2 linked regions of the Pseudoxanthobacter soli DSM 19599 genome follow. The main gene of each other region encodes a partner of the protein of the gene in region 2 in a complex. Links are inferred from orthologs where the notes say so. Each region holds a gene or a part of one and is shown on either strand. Other genes may lie near its edges.

Region 1 (10,729 bases), on a different replicon or contig from region 2:
CCGCCGAATCCTTGTCGTCTTCGATGAGGAGTACCCGCATGGGCGCCATCATACCGCATGCGCGCTCGACGGAAACTGCCTCGCGCAGGGAAAGCACGCTCAATCCAAGGCTATTGGGATCGAATCTCGTGTCGACGGACCAAAATGGCGACGCACGCATCTCACGCACTCCACGCCCTGGGGGCCGGTTTCAGGCCACGGTGGAGGGACCGGCGGAAATACCAGAGGCGACAGGACGATTTACGCCGTCCTGTCGCCCCTTCGGTACTGGATCGGCGGGGGCGACGGGAGCCTCACCAGTACCGGATTCTGACCCTTGCGAGCCTTGTGTCGCGGCGCCCCGCGATGCGGGGTCCGCCTCAGCCCCGGCGCATCCGCCCCGGGGCCATATCCTCACGCGTCCCTGGCCGTCAGGCCTTGGCGATCGGCAGCGCCACGAAGCGCAGCTGGCTGCCCTGCTTCAGCTGCAGCAGCACCGCCTTGCGGCCGTCGGCCTTGGCGGCCTCGATGCTGGCCGCAACGTCCTTGGCATCGCCGACCGGCTTGCCGCCGGCGGCCACGATCACGTCGCCGACCTGCACGCCCTTGTCGGCGGCCGGACCGTCGGGATCGATCTTCACCACCGCGACGCCCTTCTCGTCCTTGCCGACCGCAGAGGCCGGTGCGACGGTCAGACCGAGCTGGCCGACCTCGGACGAGCTGTCCTGCGGCGAGGCATCGTCGGCCATGGCCTGCTGCTGCTTGGTCGGCAGCTTGCCGAGCTTGACGGCGACTTCCTCGGACTTGCCGCCGCGCCACACGTCGACTTTCACCGTGGTGCCCGGCTCGTAACCGGCGATCACCTTGGCGAGTTCGCGCGGCGAGGCGACCGGCTTGCCGTCGACCGCCAGAATGGCATCGCCGGACTTGATGCCGGAGGCGACCGCCGGGCTGTCGGACTGGGCCTCGGCAACGAGCGCACCCTTGTCGGACTTCAGGCCGAGGCTGTCGGCGATGTCGTCCGTGATCGGCTGGATCTGCACGCCGAGCCAGCCGCGGGTGACGACGCCCTTCGTCTTCAGCGTCGAGACGATCTGGCTGACCGTCTCGGCGGGAATGTCGAAGCCGATGCCGACGGAGCCGCCGGTCGGCGAGTAGATCGCCGTGTTCATGCCGACGACGTCGCCCTTCAGGTTGAAGGTCGGACCGCCGGAATTGCCCTTGTTGATCGGCGCGTCGATCTGGATGAAGTCGTCGTAGGGACCCGAGCCGATGTCGCGGCCGCGCGCCGAGACGATGCCCGCCGTCACCGTTCCGCCGAGGCCGAACGGATTGCCGACCGCGATCACCCAGTCGCCGACGCGCACATCGCTGTCGGCGAACTTCACGAACGGGAAGTCGTGGTCGCCGGAAATCTTCAGAAGCGCGACGTCGGTCTTCTCGTCGGTGCCGATGACCTTGGCGCTGTAGTCCTTTCCGTCGTTGGTGGTGACCGTCACCTCGGTCGCCTTGTCGACGACGTGGTTGTTGGTCACGACATAGCCGTCGGACGAGATGATGAAGCCGGAGCCCTGCCCCATCACCATCTCGTGGGGCGCACGCTTGCCGGCACCGGGAGCACCCTGGCCTTCCCCGCCGGGGATCTGGCCGAAGCGCTTGAAGAATTCGAACGGAATGCCGCCGGGGCCGCTGCCCTGGTCGTCGTCCTGGCCGCCGTTGAAGCTCGACATCTGCGGCCCGGCATCCGCCTTCACGCGGATCGAGACCACCGCCGGCTGCACCGCCGCGACGACGTCGGCGAAGCTCGGCATCTGCGTCGCGGCATTGGCGGGCACGTTCACCGCCGCCGCGAAGGCGGGCGTCGCGATCCCGCCGGCGACGCTGCCGACGAGCGCGAGAGAAAGCGCGCCGGCCGTCAGCAGCGAGCTGCGGCGACGACGCATGACACCGGAATTGGACGAGGACGTCTTGGCCATGGGCGTCTCGTGGAGGTGCATCGGCGTGGCTTCCTTACAAATAGATCTGATCAGCTACGGGGCGCGCCGCCCAGCCCGGTCCCGTGGGAACGAGTCATGACACCGGCCGCCTTACGGCAGCCTGTCCGCGACATGAAAGTTTGTTAATGAAGCCGGCTTCCCGCCGGGCGGAGCCGCGTGCCCGGAGCCACGCCTGCCGGAGACTACACCCGCCGGAGACTATACCCTGCCGGCGGCTACGCGGCCGGGTCCCGCGCCGGCCGCCCGCGATCCGGATCCGGCACCGGCGGAGCGGCTTGCCCGCTCGCCAGCAGGCGGTCGATGTCCGCCTGTTCGTCGGCGCTCAGCGGCGCCGCGTCCCCCCGCGCGCCGCGCCGGCGGAGCACCCGCCACGCCAGCAGAAGACCCGCGACCAGCGCCAGCGGCGGCGTCGCCCACAGCAGCACGGTCTGCGGCGTCAGCCGGGGCTTGAGCAGCACGAACTCGCCATAGCGCGCGACCAGGAAGTCGATGACCTGGCGGTCGCTGTCGCCGGCCTCGAGCCGCTCGCGGACGAGCACCCGGAGATCGCGCGCCAGCGACGCCTCGGAATCGTCGATCGATTCGTTCTGGCAGACGAGGCAGCGCAGTTGCGCCGTCAGCGCCCGCGCGCGCGCTTCGAGCGCCGGATCGGCCAGCATCTCGTCGGGCTGCACCGCATGGACCGGCGTCGGCGCGACCGCGACGCCGCATGTGCCCGCTGCAGTCGCAACGGCGAGCAGCACGGCGGCGAGAGCACGGCGCATCAGGGCCGCGCTCCGGCGATGGCAGCGCGGGCTGGCCGCGGCACGCCCACGCGCAGCCTGCGGTCGGCGAGCGACAAGGCCGCGCCCGCGGCCATCACCACCGCGCCGAGCCAGATCAGCGTGACCAGCGGCTTGTAGAAGGCGTGAACCGCGAAGCTGCCGTCCGCACCGGCATCGCCGAGGGTGACGTAGACCTGCGATCCCCAGCGGGTGGCAATCGCCGATTCCGTCGTCGGCGTCTGCCGCACGATGTAGAAGCGCTTCGCCGGCTTCATCTCGGCGACGACCACGCCGGCCGAGCGCAGCGTGAAGTGCGCCACGCTGGCACGGAAGCCGGCGCCTTCCTCGTCGCTCGCGCCGTCATAGGTCAGCGTGTAGCCGGCGAGATCGACGGTCTCGCCCGGCTTCATCGTCGCGATGTGCTCCACCTGAAACGAGGTCGCCGCCACCATGCCGAGCACGCTGAGGCCGAGGCCGAGATGGCCGAGCGCCGTGCCGAACGCCGACCACGGCAGCCCGGCGAGCCGCCGCGCCGCCGCGCCGGCCGAACGCGCGCCGCGCGACGCCCGCCACACGGGCTCGCTCACCGCGCCGGCGATCAGCCACGCCGCGAGGCCGAGCCCCAGCGCCGGCAGAACGCCGTTCGCGCCGGTCGCCCACGCGGCCACGGCGACGGTCGCGACCGCGATCAGCGCCGCCGCGAGCAGCCGCTGCGCGACGCCGGCGAGATCCGCCCGCTTCCACGACAGGAACGGCCCGACCGGCACGGCCAGCAGCGCCGGGATCATCAGCGGCACGAACGTCATGTTGAAGAACGGCGCGCCCACGGAAATCTTCGCGCCCGTCAGCGCGTCGAGCGCCAGCGGATAGAGCGTGCCGACGAACACCGTCGCGCAGGCGGCCGTCAGGAACACATTGTTCAGGACGAGCGCGCCCTCCCGGCTCACCGGCGCGAACAGCCCGCCCTGCCGCAGGATCGGCGCCCGCCACGCATAGAGCGACAGCGACCCGCCGATGAACGCCACGAGGATGCCGAGGATGAACACGCCGCGCGCCGGATCGGTCGCGAAGGCATGGACCGATGTCAGCACGCCCGAGCGCACCAGGAAAGTGCCGAGCAGCGACAGCGAGAAGGTCAGGATGGCAAGCAGCACCGTCCAGACCTTGAGCGCGTCGCGCTTCTCCATCACCAGCGCCGAATGGATCAGCGCGGTGCCGGCGAGCCACGGCATGAACGAGGCGTTCTCCACCGGGTCCCAGAACCACCAGCCGCCCCAGCCGAGCTCGTAATAGGCCCAGTAGGAGCCCATCGCGATGCCGAGCGTCAGGAACACCCAGGCGGTCAGCACCCAAGGCCGCACCCAGCGCGCCCACGCGGCATCGATGCGGCCTTCGATCAGCGCCGCAACCGCGAACGAGAACGACACCGACATGCCGACATAGCCGAGATAGAGCAGCGGCGGGTGGATCGCGAGGCCGATGTCCTGCAGCACCGGGTTAAGGTCCTGCCCCTCGAACGGCGGCGGCACGGCGCGCACGAACGGATCGGACGTCATCAGGATGAACGACAGGAACGCCGTCACGATCCAGGCCTGCACGGCGAGCACCGTCGCGCGCAGCGTTTGTGGCAGCCCGCCGCCGAACGCCGCGACGAGGCCGCCGAACAGCACCAGGATCAGCACCCACAAGAGCATCGAGCCTTCGTGGTTGCCCCAGACGCCGGTGATCTTGAACAGCATCGGCTTGGCGGAATGGGAATTCTCGACGACGTTCACCACCGAGAAATCGGAGCGGACATAGGCGAGCACCAGCGCGGCGAAGGCGATCGCCACGAAACCGAGCATGGCGCCCGCGACCGGACCTGCGACGGCCATCAGCCGCTCGTCCCGCCGCCGCGCGCCCCAGAGCGGCACGACGGACTGGATCAGCGCCAGCGCCAGCGCAAGAACGAGGGCGAAGTGGCCGGTTTCCGTGATCATCGGCAGGTCCCGCCGCTCATGGCGTCGACTGGGCCACCGGGCGGCCCTTCATCATCTGCTCCTTGGGCATCTGCTCCTTGGCCGGCACCAGCGCGGACGTCTCCGTGGAGCCCTCCTCCCAGACGCCGCGTGCCTTCAGGGCCTCCACGACCTCGCGGGGCATATAGCGCTCGTCGTGCTTGGCGAGCACGGTGTCGGCGTGGAAGACCCCGTCCGTGCCGATGCTGCCTTCGGCGACCACGCCCTGCCCCTCGCGGAACAGGTCCGGCAGCAGTCCGCTATAGGTCACGAGAATGGTGTGCGCGGTATCGGTGACGACGAAATCGACCCGCTTGCCGGCCTTCACCACGCTGCCCTCTTCCACGAGGCCGCCGAGACGGATGCGGGTGCCGGGCTCGATGTGCTGCTCGGCGATGTCGGTCGGTGAACGGAAGAACACGATCTCGCCGCTCAGCGCGAACAGCACGAGCCCGATGGCCGCCGAAAGCACGACGCCGCAAAGCGCGATGAGGCTAAGCCGTCTCTGTTTCCGCGTCATTCCGCTCTACCGGCCGGGAGGATCCGCCGCCCCGACCGCCTCCCTGCTTATGTTCTTATTCGAGAGGGGCGCCGTTTGCACGCCCCACCTCAGGGCCGGAGGCCGAGGCTCGCGGCGAGTTCATCGAACGCCTTGGCTTGCGCCGGGAGCGCCGCCTTCGCCCGTTCGACGGCCCGCTTCGCGTCGTCGGGCCGTTTCAGCACCGCATAGGCGCGGATCAGCCGGCTCCATTCTTCGGGCGTGCCGCCCTGCGTGGCAAGCCGCTGGTCGAGGCCGGAGACCATGCCCTCGATCGCCGCCCGCTGCGCCTCGGGCGCCATTTCTGCAATCGCCTCCCCGCCAGCCGGAATGCCGCCGCCCGGCGGTGACGGCGCGCCGCCCTCCAGCAAAGCGAGCTGTTCGCGTGCGGCCTCGGCCCAGGGTTCGTCGCCGCGGCTGTCGGCCAGAAGCGCCTTCCAGGCCGTGATGGCCGCATCCCGCTCGCCGGCCTGCGACAGCGACAGCGCGAGATAGAACCGCGGCTTCACCGCCTTCGGATCGCCCGAACGCGCCGCGTTGAACGCCTGCCGCGCCGCTTCCGTCACGATGCCGCCGGCCTCCGCCACCAGCGCTTCGCCGAGGCCCGCTTCCAGCGCGGGCGTCGTGCCGGTCAGGCGGATGGCGTTGCGATAGGCCGTCGCCGCCTCGCCGGCCCGGCCGAGGCGCAGATAGATCGGTGCGATCACCGTCCATCCGCGGCCGTCCTCCGGCTGGCTCGCCAGCCGCGCCTCCACGCGCGCGACGAGCGCATCCATGTCGCCCTCTTCGACCGCGCGCGAGGCAAGCGGCTCGTCCGGCATCTCCGGCCGCCCGATCGCGGCATAGAAGGCCAGGGCCATGGTAGGAAGGCCGAGGGCGACCGCGAGCGCCGCCACCTTGAGGCGCCGTCTCGCGCCGGCCTCCGCACCTTCCGTTCGCCCCGGCCGTCCCGGATCGCGCGCGGCCCGAAGCAGCCTCCGGCCGATCTCCGCCTTCGCCGCACCGGCCTCCGGCTCGGCAATCAGCCCCCGCGCAAGATCCCGGTCGATTTCGGCAAGCTGGCTACCATAGACCGCGATGTCAGCGGCGGACGCGTCGCTGCCGCGCGCGCCGCCGGCCCGCGCAAGCGGAACCAGCACGGCCAGCGCCGCAAGCACCGTCATGACCGCGAACAGGATCCAGATCACCTGCGAACACCCGGGCGGCTCGATTCCGGATCGCTCGATCCAGATCCGCTCATGCCAGCCGCCTTCGATCTGCCAGCCGCCTTCGATCTACGGTCATCCGATCCGCTGCCTGTCCGGCTGAAACCCGTCCTGCCCATCACGCGCCTCTTGAGGCGGCCAGCGGGGATCTGCCGGCCGGTGTGCGCTTCATGTTCATGCTGCGACCCGCGGCCGGCGAACGGCAAGCCGTCGCCATCTTTCGTCGGCGAATCGTCCCTGCAATGTGGCGTGGATGGTGCGCCAGACGATGGCGACAGGTTGTCACGCTCGCGCGCGACACGCCCGCGCAACGCAGACGTGATCGCTGTCAGGTCAGCGGACGCCAGGTGCCGTCCTCGCCCCGGCAGGCCCGGCCGCGCAAGGTCAGCGACTGGCCGTCCGCATAGATCGTGTGCGTGTAATCGCGGCATTCCTGGTTGTTCACGACATAGGTCGGGCCGGGCACCACCACGCCGTAGAAGTCGGTGTCCGGGTTCTTCCAGGTCACCGGCGCCCCGGTCTTGGAGAGTTCGAGGGCCTCGATCTCCGCCTTCGCCGCTGCCTTGCGGTCGGTGTCGCCGAGCGCGCGCGCCACGGTTCCGTCCATCGGCAGCGCCGCGGCGAAAGCCACCGCGGCCGGATCGGACAGGGCGTCGTCCGCCGCCGGTGTAGGCTGCGGCGTCGCTTGCAGGAAATTCAAATTGGTCGTGCTGCAGCCGCCGAGCACCGAGAGAAAGACCACCACCGAAACGGCGTGCGGAGCCCTTGCCGCCCGGCCTCTGCCGCAGCACGGCGCCGCGCGGCCGGACATCGGCCCGACGACGGCTGCCGCATCGGGCTCGAAAGCCCGCGCATGACCCTGCCGTGCGGATCGCATCGACCCGAACGGCATATGCCTCAGCATCATCGCCCGCTTCATCGCTACAACACCCGGAAGGCCGCTCGGCGGCCGGCACCCGCTTCCTTCACTATCGCGTTTGCGGACCGGGGTGTCACAGCATACGCGAGAGCGGGCGGTCATCGCCGGTCGAGTGTGTCCTTCCGGAGACAGTCCGGGGACCGGGAGACGCGATTTGAGCGCGGCTCAAGCCGCCGGGAGATAGAGTTCCGCCCGCAGCCCGCCCGAGGGAGCGGACCCGAGGGAGAACCGCCCCCCGTAGGCGCCGGCGAGATCCGACACGATCGACAAGCCGAGTCCCGAGCCTGGCACCGTCTCGTCGAGCCGCCGGCCGCGTTCGAGCGCAGCCTTGCGCCCGGCCGGATCGAGGCCCGGCCCGTCGTCGTCCACCGTCAGCAGCAGCATCGGCCGGCCGGGGATCGCCGCCGCATCGACGCGAACCTCCACCCGCCGCCGCGCCCATTTGCAGGCATTGTCCATCAGGTTGCCCAGCATTTCCTCCAGGTCCTGCTGCTCGCCGCGGAAGCGGGCGCCCGGCGGACACTGCACCGACAGCACGAGTTCGCGCTGGTCGTGGATCTTGCGCATCGCGCGCGCCAGTCCGTCGACCGCCGGGGCGACCTCGGTGGAGACGCCGACCACCCGCCGCTGGGCGGCGGCGCGGGCACGGTCGAGATCGTTGTCGATGCGCTCGCGCATCAGCTTCGCCTGTTCGACGACCTTCTCGCCGAACGGTCCTCCCGCGGAGCGCGCTTCGTTGAGGATAACGCTCAGCGGCGTCTTCAGCGCATGGGCGAGGTTGCCGACATGGGTCCGTGCCCGCTCCACCACCTCGCGGTTGGAATCGATCAGTGCGTTGAGTTCCTCCGCGACGGGCTCGATCTCGCGCGGGAAGTCGCCTTCCAGTCTGGCCTTGGCACCGCTGCGGATTTCCTGGATCGCGACCCGCATCCTTTTCAGCGGCCGCAGCCCGACGCGCACCTGCACGAAGGTCGCCAGCACGAGGCCGAGGCCGAAGATGCCGAGGGTCAGCGCGACGCGGTTCCCGAAGATCGAAACATCGCGCTCGACCTCTCCGCCGTCGCCGGCAACCGCGACGGAATAGCGCCGCCCATCCGCCAGCGTGACGAGACGCTCGAGAAAGCGCAGGCGCTCGCCGTCGGGGCCGGCGATGGTTCCCTGCCGCACGAAGGTCGGCCGCGGCACGCCCGGCACGTCGGGCGGCACGGCGAGGGCATCGCCCGCGAGCGACGGCGAGGCGAGCGCCACGCGGTTGTCACCGGCATCGCGCACCACCCAGTACCAGCCCGACAAAGGCAGCCCGAACCGGGGATCACCGAGATTGCCGGGATCATGCAGGATCGCGCCGCTGTCCTCGCCCGGCACGATGCCGGCGACGAGCGCCTTGAGATAGATTTCGAGCCGCGCGTCGAACGCCCGCTCGACCGACGCCCGGTAGAGCGCAACGAGAATCACCGCGGCGACGATGAGGGCCACGCCGCTCCACAGCGCCGACGACACGAACAGCGTGAAGGTCAGCGAACGCTGTTTCTGCCTTGCCATCACGCCCTCACGCCATCACTTTTTCACGCCGGCGGCGCGATGCGATAGCCGAGCCCGCGCACGGTCTCGATCACGTCGACCGAGAGTTTCTTGCGCAGGCGTCCCACGAACACCTCGATGGTGTTCGAATCCCGGTCGAAATCCTGATCGTAGAGATGTTCCGTCAGTTCGGTGCGGGAGACCACGCGGCCCCGGTGCAGCATCAGGTAGGACAACAGCCGGAACTCGTGTGACGTCAGCTTCACCGGCTCGCCCGAAACCGTTACCCGCCCCGCTCGCATGTCGATCGCGACCGGGCCACAGGTGATCTCGTTGGCGGCATGGCCGGCGGCCCGCCGCACCAGGGCGCGGATGCGCGCCAGCACCTCCTCGATGTGGAACGGCTTGGCGACGTAATCGTCCGCTCCCGCGTCGATGCCGGCGACCTTGTCGCTCCAGCGGTCGCGGGCCGTCAGCAGCAGCACCGGCATGCCCCGGCCGCCCTGCCGCCACCGCTGCAGCACGCTCAACCCGTCCATCTTGGCGAGGCCGATATCGAGCACCACCGCGTCGTAGGGCTCGGTATCCCCAAGGAAATGCCCCTCTTCCCCGTCGAAGGCGGCATCGACCGCATACCCGGCGTCGCGAAAGGCCGTCACGAGCTGACGGTTGAGATCCGGATCATCCTCCACCACGAGAAGACGCACGTCGGGCCATCCCTCTTCTGAAAGCCGGCGCCATGCCGGCCTGTCCTGTCTCTCAGCCGCGCCGACGCGCGGCTCCGCTCAATTGCCGACCACGTTGCCGGTGCGCGCGTCCACCACCACCCGCTTCACCGACCCATCTGGCTGGAGTGCGGTCGCGATATAGACGAGATGGCCGCCCTGGTCGCACAGCGCCAGGTCGATGAGTTCACCGGGAACGACCCGGCGCACCGCCGTCGGCCGGACAACCGCGCCGGACTGGATCGCATTGCGCTGGGCGGCCGCATCGAGGCACCCGGCGGACGCCACCGACGCGGCAGGCATCGTGAGGCCCGCAGCCGTCACCGCCACGGCCAGAAAGCCAATCCATCGCCTGTCTCGCGCTTTCGCCATCTGCGCTTCTCTGCACACCGCCGGTCCCCGCTACGGCACCGCATCGTGGACCCGGACCACACCCGGTCCTGGAACGTCCGCGATCGGGAAAAAGTCCCCGTCGCCGTTCGTTCCAGTCACCGTCGATATCATGCATCCGCCGGCTGAACTCGACATGAATAGGGTGCCCCGACCGCCTTGAAAAGCGCTCCCGTATGGCAACTCCGGTTCGGCCGGTCTCGAAATCACGGCGCTGACAGTGCCTGCATCCGGCCGTTTGTCAGGCGTGCGGGGAATAGCGCCAGCAGGTCGTAGAGGCCGTCCCCGTAGGCGTATCCACCGGCGCCGGCCCGGCCGAGCCAGCCGGTGGAGCGGATGCCGGGGAGGATGGACGTCGCGCTCGACACCACCGCGCCGCCATTGGCGCACGAAGCCGCCCCATCTGCGCTCCAGGCGACAACCGCACCGAGGCCGTTGGCCAGGATGTCGGCGCCGGGCACGGCGTCGAGCACGGACGCGCCGTCGAGCATGGTCCTCACCCCTGTCGCGCTCCGAAGACCGACGAGCGGGTGCGCGGGGCCGCCGAGTACCACCGGAACATCAGACGACGATGTACCCGCCCGCCGTGCCGCCATCCGCACCAGCATCGTGCCGGCACTCCCTTGCATCGCCGCCTCCAGCCCGATTGGCAGGCGAAAGCTCTCGACGGCGCGCGATGCCACCGCCGCCGTGT
Region 2 (10,559 bases):
CTGCCCACTCGTGTGTCTCAATCGAGGTCCGTTTGCAAGCCGGCGCCTGGAGCCGACAAAAAGAAACGGGCCGAAACAAAAAACCGCCGGCCCGAAGGCCGGCGGCTGAAGCGTCCGAAGCGGCCGACCGCGATCAGGCGGCGAGCTGGCGCAGCACGTACTGCAGGATGCCGCCGTTGCGGAAGTAGTCGAGCTCGTCGAGGGTATCGATCCGGCAGATCAGCGGCACGACCTTGGTGGTGCCGTCGGCGAACGTGATCTCCGCGTCCATCTTCTGGCGCGGCTTGAGATCGCCCTCGATGCCGTGGATGGTCACCGTCTCGTCGCCCTTGAGGCCAAGGGTCTGCCAGGACGTGCCTTCCTCGAACACCAGCGGCAGGATGCCCATGCCGACCAGGTTGGAGCGGTGGATGCGCTCGAACGACTGGGCGATCACGGCGCGGACGCCGAGCAGGTTGGTGCCCTTCGCGGCCCAGTCGCGGGAGGAGCCGGTGCCGTATTCGCGGCCGGCGAACACCACCAGCGGAACGCCCTCGGCCTTGTAGGCCATGGCCGCGTCGTAGATCGGCATCTCTTCGCCGCCCGGATAGTGCAGCGTGAAGCCGCCTTCCTTGCCGCCCAACATCTGGTTCTTGATGCGGATGTTGGCGAAGGTGCCGCGCATCATCACTTCATGATTGCCGCGACGGGTGCCGTACTGGTTGAAGTCGGCCGGGCGGACCTGATGGTCGCGCAGATAGCGGCCGGCGGGGCTCGCTTCCTTGATCGAACCGGCCGGGGAGATGTGGTCGGTCGTGATGGAATCGAGGAACAGGCCCATGACGCGGGCGCCGACGATGTCCGTCACCGGCTTCGGCTCGTGGGTCATGCCGACGAAATAGGGCGGGTTCTGCACGTAGGTCGAGGCGTCCTGCCAGGCATAGGTCTGGCCTTCGGGCACCGCGATCTTGCGCCAGTTCTCGTCACCGGCGAACACGTCTGCGTACTTCTCCTTGAACATCTTCTTGGTGACGTTCTCGCGGATGAAGGTCGCGATCTCCTTGTTCGACGGCCAGATGTCCTTGAGATAGACCGGCTCGCCGCTCTCGGTGTGGCCGAGCGGGTCGCGGGTCAGGTCGACCTGGAGCGAGCCGGCGATGGCATAGGCGACGACGAGCGGCGGGGAGGCGAGATAGTTCGCCTTCACGTCCGGATTGACGCGACCCTCGAAGTTGCGGTTGCCCGACAGCACCGCGGCGGCGACGAGGTCGGCCTTGTTGATGGTCTCGGAGATTTCCGGCGCCAGCGGGCCGGAATTGCCGATGCAGGTGGTGCAGCCGAAGCCGACGAGGTTGAAGCCGAGCTGGTCGAGGTCGGTCTGCAGACCGGACTTCGACAGATATTCCGCCACCACCTGGCTTCCGGGCGCGAGCGAAGTCTTCACCCACGGCTTGGACTTCAGGCCTTTGGCAAGCGCGTTGCGGGCGAGCAGGCCCGCCGCGATCAGCACGCTCGGGTTGGAGGTGTTGGTGCAGGAGGTGATGGCGGCGATCACCACGTCGCCGTTGCCGAGGTCGAAGTCCTTGCCTTCGACGGGCGCGCGGCGGCCGGCATCGCCCGGCTTCTTGAACTCGCCCTCGAGAGCGGCGAGGAAACCGGCCTTGGCGTCGGCGAGCAGCACGCGGTCCTGCGGGCGCTTCGGTCCGGCGAGCGAAGGCTGCACGGTCGAGATGTCGAGTTCGAGGGTGTCGGTGAACACCGGATCCTCGCTCGACTTGCCACGCCACATGCCCTGGGCCTTGGCATATTCCTCCACGAGCGCCACGCGGCTGTCCTTGCGGCCGGTCTCGTCGAGATAGTCGATGGTCTCGCGGTCGATCGGGAAGAAGCCGCAGGTCGCGCCGTATTCCGGCGCCATGTTGGCGATGGTGGCGCGGTCTGCGAGCGAGAGATGGTCGAGGCCCTCGCCGAAGAACTCGACGAACTTGCCGACCACGCCCTTCTTGCGCAGCATCTGCGTGACCGTCAGGACCAGATCGGTCGCGGTGATGCCTTCCTGCAGCTTGCCGGTCAGCTTGAAGCCAACGACTTCCGGCACGAGCATGGAGATCGGCTGGCCGAGCATCGCTGCCTCGGCCTCGATGCCGCCCACACCCCAGCCAAGGACGCCGAGGCCGTTGACCATGGTGGTGTGGGAATCGGTGCCGACGAGGGTGTCGGGGAAGGCGTAGGTCACTTCCTCGCCGTCCTCTTCAACCTTCTTTGTCCAGACCGCCTGGGCGAGATATTCAAGGTTGACCTGATGGCAGATGCCGGTGCCCGGCGGCACGACGCGGAAATTGTCGAACGCCGACTGGCCCCACTTCAGGAAGCGGTACCGCTCCTGGTTCTGCTCGTATTCACGCTCGACATTGCGGTGCAACGCCTCGGCGTTGCCGAAATAGTCGACGACCACCGAGTGGTCGATCACGAGGTCGACCGGCACCAGCGGGTTGATCTTCTCGGGGTTGCCGCCGAGATTCTTCATCGCGTCGCGCATCGCGGCGAGGTCGACGACCGCCGGCACGCCGGTGAAGTCCTGCATCAGCACGCGCGCGGGGCGATAGGCGATCTCGCGGTCGGAGCGGCGCTCGTTGACCCAGGCCACCACGGCGCGGATGTCATCGGCGGTCACGGTGCGCCCGTCCTCGAACCGCAGCAGGTTCTCGACGAGCACCTTCATCGAGAACGGGAGCCGGGAAATGCCGGGAAGGCCGTTCTTCTCCGCGACCTTCAGGTCGAAATAGACATAGGCTTTCTTGCCGACGCCGAGCGTCTTGCGGCATTTGAAGCTGTCGAGCGATTGACTGGACACGGAGTGCAATCCCCTGTTCGAGACCGGGCCGGGCGCCCGGTATGAGCAAAACGATCCGGGCCGGCGCGTGTTGCGGCCGCCGGCCGCCGGCGCGGTTTCCGTCCAGCCCGCCGGGCCGACCGGAAATCACACCGGATGCGAAAGTCCGACGCCTGCGCCGGCGGAACCGGACAGGCGACTTTGAGCGCCCCGCGCCCGCATGGGCGCCGGAGGGCACTCTGTTTCTGCGATCCCAGCGCATCCCGCGGGCCTCGGGTGAAGCCACCTGAGGCCGGGATGCTCTGGAGGGTGCGTGCCGCACGGGGAAGTGCGCGCATGGATGGCTGCGCGCGGCCGGTCGAGTGCAGGGCGCCGCGGCCGCGCTCGTCGCGCTGGCCGTATTGCGGGCGCGACCTGCCGGCCGTCCTCGCTCTTGGCACACCTATATGGCCACCGCGCCGAAGCGTCGTCGCGGGTTGCAAGACCTATACCAAATCCGTTCAGACTAGACCAGATGCAGTCTGGAAGAGTTCGAGGCCGGCGCGATGAGGCGGAAAGTCGCTGCGGCCGGACGGGGGCGCCGGTTTCCGCGGTTTCGCGGGATTGCGGCGTCGCCGTCATGACCGTGGCGCACGGCCGGGTTGCCAGGAACGCGGTGCCGGTCGAAACTCGCCGGCAGCCGGTCGCGCGCCGGTTCATGCCGCCGCAGCGATCCAAGCCACTGTCCGAGCCGTGACCCGAGCCGTTAGACACCCGATTCCCTTCCGTCCGCCAACACCCGCCGTTCGGCCGAGGCTGGAACCCGCCAGGCCATGGGAAGGCCGCGGCCGCGTTCCGGACGACCTTGAAGCCGTTCCAATCATGGTGCGGTGCGGGAGGGTGCGCGTCAATCGATTGCAACCGCGGATCGGAGGCATTCGCCGCCCGAATCCGCGTGGCGGGGTGACGCAGCCGTGGCGAGTGCTGCTGTCGCGGGCAGCGCCGTCATGAGTGGGTCGGCGGCGCTTCCGGCCGTCTCCGCGCTCGCGGTCCGGGATGTCGGGGTGGTCCGCGGCGGGCGGCGGGTTCTCGACGGGGTGGACTTCCGCCTCGCGGCGGGACAGGCCATGGCGGTCACGGGAGAGAACGGTGCCGGCAAGTCGACATTGCTGCGCGCCATCGCCGGCCTCGTGCCCATCGCCGGTGGCAGGGTGGCGCTCGAGGGCAGCGGGCTCGACGACGGCCCGGCGGCGCGCGCGATGCACTATGTCGGTCACCTCGACGCCCTCAAGCCGGGGCTGACGGTGGCCGAGACGTTGCGGTTCTGGGCGTGCTTCCTCGGGTCGCCGCACGACGGGCGGCATCGTCGGGTCGAAGAGGCGCTCGACAGCCTCGATCTTGCGCCGCTCGCCGACCTGCCGGCGGGGCTGCTTTCCGCCGGCCAGCGCCGGCGGCTCGCTTTCGCCCGTCTGGTGGCGGTGCCGCGCCCGGTCTGGCTGATGGACGAGCCCACCGCCGCGCTCGACGCGGCTTCGGCCGCCCGCCTGGGCGCGCTGATGGCCGGGCATCTTGGTCGCGGGGGCATCGTCGTCGCCGCCACCCACGACAACCTGCCGGGCGTCGATCCCCTCCGGCTCGACCTGCCGGGGGACGCCGCATGACCGGCGGCATCCTCCCCGCCCTGTTCGCGCTCTACCGGCGCGACCTCGTGCTCGGCTTCCGGGTGGGCGGCGGCGCCCTCGTCGGCGTGCTGTTCTATCTCGCCGTGGTGGTGGCGATCCCGTTCGCCATCGGGCCGGACCTTGCGCTGCTGGCCCGGCTCGGTCCGGCGGTGCTCTGGATCGGGGCGTTGCTGGCCACGCTGCTCGGCCTCGACCGGCTGTTCCAAGCGGATCGCGACGACGGATCCCTCGACCTCCTCCTCATGGGCGAGGCGCCGTTGGGCCTCGTCGTGCTGGCGAAGGCGCTGGCGCACTGGACCGCGACTGGCCTACCGCTGGTCGCGGCAGTTCCCGTCCTCGGGCTGTTTCTCAATCTCGGGCCGGAGGCGATCGCGGCGAGCGCGCTCTGCCTTCTCGTCGGCACACCATCGCTCACGCTGATCGGTGCCATCGGCGCGGCACTGACGGCCGGCCTCGGCCGCGGTGGGCTGCTCATTCCGGTGCTGGTGCTGCCGCTCGCGGTTCCCGTGCTGATCTTCGGCATCGCCGCGACCACAGGGGCGTTCGGCGCCGCGGCCTTCTGGCCGCCGTTCCTGTTGCTGGTCGCGATCCTTCTCGTCGCCCTGGTGGCGGCGCCGGTCGCCGCCGCCGCCGCGCTCAGGGCCGGGGAAGGCTGATAGCGTTCAGAGCAGCCCTGCCGCCTCGATGATCAGGCGCACGTTGAGCACGATGATGATGAGAGCGGTGATGGCGGCGAGCGCCGTCATCCACAGCGGGGCGACGAACTCGCCCATCTTGCGCCGGTCCGCGGTGAACATCACCAGCGGGACCACGGCGAACGGCAGTTGCAGGCTCAGTACCACCTGGCTCAGGATGAGGAGATGCGCAGTGCCTTCGTCCCCGTAGATGATTGTCACGACGATGGCCGGCAGAATGGCGATGGCACGGGTAATGAGCCGCCGCAGCCACGGCGCCAGACGGATCGAGAGGAAGCCTTCCATCACGATCTGGCCGGCGAGCGTCGCGGTGACGGTGGAGTTGAGGCCGCAACACAGCAGTGCGATGGCGAACAGCGTGGGCGCGATGGCGGCGCCGAGCAGCGGCTGCAGCAGCGCATGGGCCTGGCCGAGTTCGGTGATGTCGAACTGGCCCCGGTCATGGAAGCTCGCCGCGGAGAGCACCAGGATCGAGGCGTTGACGAAGAACGCCACGCCGAGCGCGATCGAGGAATCCCACGTCGCGAACTTCAGCGACTCGCGCTTCTCGGCGGGCGTGTCTCCGAGCCTGCGAGTCATCAGGATGCCGGAGTGCAGATAGAGATTGTGCGGCATGACCGTCGCGCCGATGATGCCGAGCGCGAGATAGAGCATGCCGGGATTTGTGACGATCTCGGTGGTGGGCGCGAAGCCGCGGATGACGCTGCCCCAGTTCGGATCGGCAAGCCCGATCTGCACGATGAAGCACACCGCGATGACGCCGAGCATGGCGACGACGAACGCCTCGATCCAGCGGAACCCGACCGTCTGGAGGAACAGGATCAGCGCCACGTCGAGCGCGGTCAGCACCACGCCGATTTCAAGGGGAATGCCGAACAGCAGGTTGAGGCCGATCGCGGTGCCGATCACCTCGGCGAGGTCGGTGGCGCAGATCGCGAGCTCTGCGAGCAGCCAGAGCATGTAGCCGACCGGACGCGGAAAGGCATCGCGGCAGGCCTGCGCCAGATCGCGGCCGGTGGCGACTGCGACGCGGGCGCAAAGCGCCTGCAGCAGCATCGCCATCAGGCTCGACATCAGCACGACGACGAGCAGCGTCATGCCGTAGGCGGAGCCGCCGGCAAGCGAGGTCGCCCAGTTGCCGGGGTCCATGTAGCCGACCGCGACGAGATAGCCGGGGCCGGCGAACGCAGCGGCACGCCGCCACACCGACGCGCCGGCCCGGGGCGAGATGCTGCCGTGGACTTCAGGCAGCGAGAGCCCGGAGCGGGCGCGACGCCAGCCGGATTCCGCCGAAAGGGCCGAATTGGGTTCGTTCATCGATGCTCCCCGCGCGACTGGCCGGCGTGCCGACATACGACCGACCGTCGCCCCCTGACTTGAATTACGCATACAATTCCCGATGCCTCCGGCCACGCCGGCACGGAAAGGCATTGCGTTCATCCTGGACCGGCTGAGACCGGTGCACCTGAGGCGCAACGGCCTTTCATGGCCCATCAGCACTTAATGCGACTAATTTGCAAAACTAATGACAGCCTCTGACATTGTCGAGAGTTGCAGAGAAATTTTTGCGACTTATTCCGAATAAACGTATCGCCGAGAGGCTACGTTCCGGCGCGCACCCGGTTTCGCGCGAATTTCCGGCGTGCGCCGGATGGCGCCGCCGCCGGTGCGGACTTCCGCCGCCGGACGATGCAGACCGTTCCCTGTTTCCACCGCTTCCGCTCATGCTCTAGATTGGGTGGGTAACGAGCCTCGGAGCGGGCCGGGGGCGGCCGCGCCGCCATCCCGGACCGCAGCCGGGCGCCGGTTCGCAGAGCAGAAGCCATGCCGTTCGCATCCGCCGTCACGGACCTCGCCAATCCCGCCCGCTTTCTGGCGTTCACCGGGCGCGTGCTGCCGTGGCTCGCCGGCATCACGACGGTGGTGATGGCGGTCGGCCTTTGGGGGGCGCTGTTCGTGGCCCCGCCCGACTACCAGCAGGGCGAGACCGTCCGCATCATGTTCGTCCACGTGCCGTCCGCCTGGCTGGGCATGGCGGCCTATGTCGCGATGGCGGTTTCGGCGCTTGGTACGCTGGTGTGGCGGCATCCCCTCGCCGATGTCGCCGCGCGCGCGGCGGCCCCGCTCGGGGCCGCCTTCACCTTCCTCGCCCTCGTCACGGGGTCGCTGTGGGGAAAGCCGATGTGGGGCACGTGGTGGGTGTGGGACGCCCGCCTCACCTCGATGCTGGTGCTGTTCCTGATGTATCTCGGCCTGATTGCCTTGTGGCACGCCATCGAGGAGCCGGTCCGCGCCGGCCGCACAGCCGCTGTCCTGATCCTCGTCGGGGTCGTCAACATTCCCGTCATCAAGTTCTCGGTCGACTGGTGGAACACCCTGCACCAGCCCGCCAGCGTGTTCCGGATGGGCGGGCCGACGATCGATCCGTCGATCCTCTGGCCGCTTCTGGTGATGGCGCTTGCCTTCACGCTGCTGTTCGCGACGCTGCACCTGATGGCGATGCGCAACGAGATCCTCCGCCGCCGGCTGCGGGCGCTGGCGCTCAGGACCGCCGAGCGGCCAAGACGAGCGGTGATCGGGGACGCGAGCGGTCCGCCGCGCGGCGGCAACGGTCCGGCCCGGAATATCGACCTCGGCAAGACTGTGGATATCAGGAACGCGGAAGAGGGAACGCCCGGATGAGCCTGTTCGGTCCTGAAGGCCTCGGCCCTCATGCCGGCTTCATCGTCGCGGCCTATGCGATCACCGGGCTTGTGGTCGCGGGGCTGATCGTGCGTCTCCGGCTCGAACGCCGGCGGCTCCTCGGTGCGATCGCCACAATCGAGGCGCGCCGGGACCGGCGCGCGCCGCCGGGGGCGGGCCGATGAACGACGCGGCGACGCCGGCCGGCGGCGTTCCTCCCGATGCGGCTCCCGCAACACCCCGGCCGCGCCGGCGCGGCGTGCTGGTGCTGCTGCCGCTTCTCGGCTTCTCCGTCCTTGCCGTCCTGTTCCTGCTGCGGCTCGGCAGCACGGAGGATCCGTCCCTGGTTCCCTCGCCGCTGGTTGGCCGGGCCGCGCCGCCGACGGTGCTGGCGCCGCTTCCGGGGCTCGACCGCGGCGGCGCGGCGGTGCCCGGCTTCGATCCCGCGGCGTTCCGGGGCAAGGTGGCGGTGGTCAATGTCTGGGCCTCCTGGTGCGCGCCCTGCCGGGAGGAACACCCTCAGCTGATGACACTCGGATCAGACCCGCGCATCGTGCTCGCCGGCATCAACTACAAGGACCGGCCGGGCAATGCCCTGCGTTTCCTCGGCGGGTTCGGCAATCCCTTCGCCGCCGTCGGCGTCGACCCCGACGGCCGGGCGGGCATCGAGTGGGGTGTCTACGGCGTGCCCGAAACCTACGTTCTCGGCCGCGATGGCACCGTGCGGTTCAAATATGTCGGGCCACTCGATGTGGCCGCGCTCTCCGGCCCGTTCGCAGACGCCGTCGCCCGGGCGGTCGCCGAGCCCGACCCGCCGTCTCCGTGAATGCGCAATCATCGCCGCGACCTTTGCCGGCCGACGCGGAACCGCCGCCATCCCCCCTTACCTCACGAAGCGGTGCTTGAAGCGCGAGCCGACGTGTCTTGCCTTGCCCACTCGGGCAGGGTCTCCTGAAGTGTCGATTTCTCGAACAGAACAGCGATCCCTGCCGATGCCGCGGTCTTCCTCTTCCCCTGTCGCGACCGGACCCGCCCGCGCCTGCCCGCGCGGGGCGCCTCCGGCGGCGCTCACGGGAGCACAGATGGGAGTGGGTGAGGGCGCGGGGACAAAGCGGAGGGCGCGCCGCGGATCGTTCGCCCTCATCTCTCGTCGCCTGCTCGCGAAGGGGCTGCTCGCGTCGGGGATTCTGGCGGTCGCTGCGACGCTCCAGGTCGCTCCCGCCCGCGCCGGCGGTGGCAACAACGGCAATGTCTCCGAGCCCGCGCGTGCTGTGGTGGAACTCTTCACCAGCCAGGGATGCGCCGCCTGCCCACCGGCCGACCATTCCATCGGCCGCTATGCTGACGACCCGTCGGTGGTCGCGCTCACCTATCCCGTCGACTATTGGGACTATCTCGGCTGGACCGATACGCTGGCATCCCGCGTCAACTCCGCCCGGCAGTTCGCCTACGCCAACGGACGCGGTGATCGCTCGATCTACACGCCTCAGCTGGTGATCGACGGCAACGGCGTGCTGGTCGGCGGAGACGACGTCGCGCTCGGCCGCCGGGTGGCCCAGGCGGTGTCGTCCGATGTGCTGCCGGTCGCAATTTCCATCCGTGCTTCAGACGAGGCGGTGCATATCCATGTCGCCGCCGCCACGCCGGGCACGCCGGTCGCTCCGGCCACTGTATGGCTGGTGTCGATGCTGCCGTCGGTCTCGGTCATGGTGCACGGCGGCGAGAACGACGGACGCGAGCTGTTCTATCGCAACGTGGTGCGCGGCATCCGCGCCATCGGTATGTGGAACGGCTCGGCGATCGAAATCGATCTTCCGGTCTCGGAGATCGACGAAAAGGGTGACCTGCCGGCAGACATGCCCGGCACGGCGACGGAAGGAGACCGGCCCGGCAAGGCGTCGCGATGCGCGGTGTTGCTGCAGGCCGATGTCGACGGCAAGCCCGGCCGCATCATCGGCGCGAGCTGGACCGAGATCGATGCCGCCACCCGTGGAGGCGACATGTCGACCGGCCCGGTCATGGCACGGTAGTCTTCCGCTCCGGTGCCGCGGCGCCGACCGCCGAACGGCCTCAAGCTTTTGAATCTGAAGCGATTTCTTGCCGATCTGATGAGTCCATCAGATCGGAAAGCGCTCTAATCCACGGGACCGAGCGCGAGCGCCGTGCCAAGCCGCTGGTAGCCCGCCTCGTCGCGCGGGAGCCCGAAGCGCAGCAATGCCGGGCGATCCGGGAAGCAGCGGACGAGGATGCCGCACTGGCCGAGGCGCTCGTACCACCTCAGGGCATAGTCCGAGCGGGCGAGGCGGAACAGCGCCGTACCGCCCAGAACCTCAAGCCCCGCGTCTTCGAGCATCCCGTCGAGCCGGACGGCCGCGTAGGCGAGATCCGAACGCATCTGGCGCGCCCACGCGTCGTCGCAGAGCGCGGCCTTGCCGATGGCGAGCGCGGGACCGGATACCGCCCATGGCCCGAGCGCGGCGCGCAAGGCAGCGGCCGTGCCGGGCGAGGCGATGGCGAAGCCGAGGCGGATGCCCGGGAGGCCGTGGAACTTGCCGAACGAGCGCAGCACCACGATGGCGCCGCGGTCGACGTCCGCAGCCACGCTTTCGCTGAGCGTCGCCACGTCCATGAACGCTTCGTCGACGAGGAGCAGCCCGCCGCGCCGGGCGAGCGCGGCGCCGAGATCGATCAGCCGGATGCGCGGCACCA

The links.
Region 1: the proteins of ccmB (region 2) and ccmE are in contact, whole or in part, in a solved structure (PDB 8CE8), measured with the Escherichia coli proteins. The link is inferred for Pseudoxanthobacter soli DSM 19599 from one-to-one orthologs.

Annotation. Positions count from the first base shown.
Region 1 is NZ_FRXO01000005.1:358,991-369,719, reverse strand. Bases 3,497-6,488 are described here. They hold ccmE (cytochrome c maturation protein CcmE), read right to left. Parts: upstream 5,258-6,488; coding sequence 4,736-5,257; downstream 3,497-4,735. Other genes in these bases: ccmI (c-type cytochrome biogenesis protein CcmI), read right to left, coding at 5,347-6,462; BUF17_RS14450 (heme lyase CcmF/NrfE family subunit), read right to left, coding at 3,497-4,719. Also shown: BUF17_RS14465 (winged helix-turn-helix domain-containing protein), read right to left, coding at 1-49; BUF17_RS14460 (Do family serine endopeptidase), read right to left, coding at 411-1,955; BUF17_RS14455 (cytochrome c-type biogenesis protein), read right to left, coding at 2,192-2,740; more of BUF17_RS14450, read right to left, coding at 2,740-3,496; BUF17_RS14435 (RT0821/Lpp0805 family surface protein), read right to left, coding at 6,809-7,387; BUF17_RS14430 (ATP-binding protein), read right to left, coding at 7,565-8,941; BUF17_RS14425 (response regulator transcription factor), read right to left, coding at 8,965-9,627; BUF17_RS14420 (PepSY domain-containing protein), read right to left, coding at 9,706-10,017; BUF17_RS14415 (hypothetical protein), read right to left, coding at 10,242-10,729. UniProt on the Escherichia coli protein: Heme chaperone required for the biogenesis of c-type cytochromes. Transiently binds heme delivered by CcmC and transfers the heme to apo-cytochromes in a process facilitated by CcmF and CcmH.
Region 2 is NZ_FRXO01000002.1:716,030-726,588, reverse strand. The notes cover bases 3,479-6,300. They hold ccmB (heme exporter protein CcmB), read left to right. Parts: upstream 3,479-4,472; coding sequence 4,473-5,129; downstream 5,130-6,300. Other genes in these bases: BUF17_RS07585 (Nramp family divalent metal transporter), read right to left, coding at 5,136-6,300; ccmA (heme ABC exporter ATP-binding protein CcmA), read left to right, coding at 3,766-4,452. Outside these bases: aconitate hydratase AcnA, read right to left, coding at 134-2,833; more of BUF17_RS07585, read right to left, coding at 6,301-6,485; BUF17_RS07580 (heme ABC transporter permease), read left to right, coding at 6,993-7,850; heme exporter protein CcmD, read left to right, coding at 7,847-8,035; BUF17_RS07570 (DsbE family thiol:disulfide interchange protein), read left to right, coding at 8,032-8,676; BUF17_RS07565 (DUF1223 domain-containing protein), read left to right, coding at 8,933-9,880; threonine-phosphate decarboxylase CobD, read right to left, coding at 9,985-10,559. UniProt on the Escherichia coli protein: Required for the export of heme to the periplasm for the biogenesis of c-type cytochromes.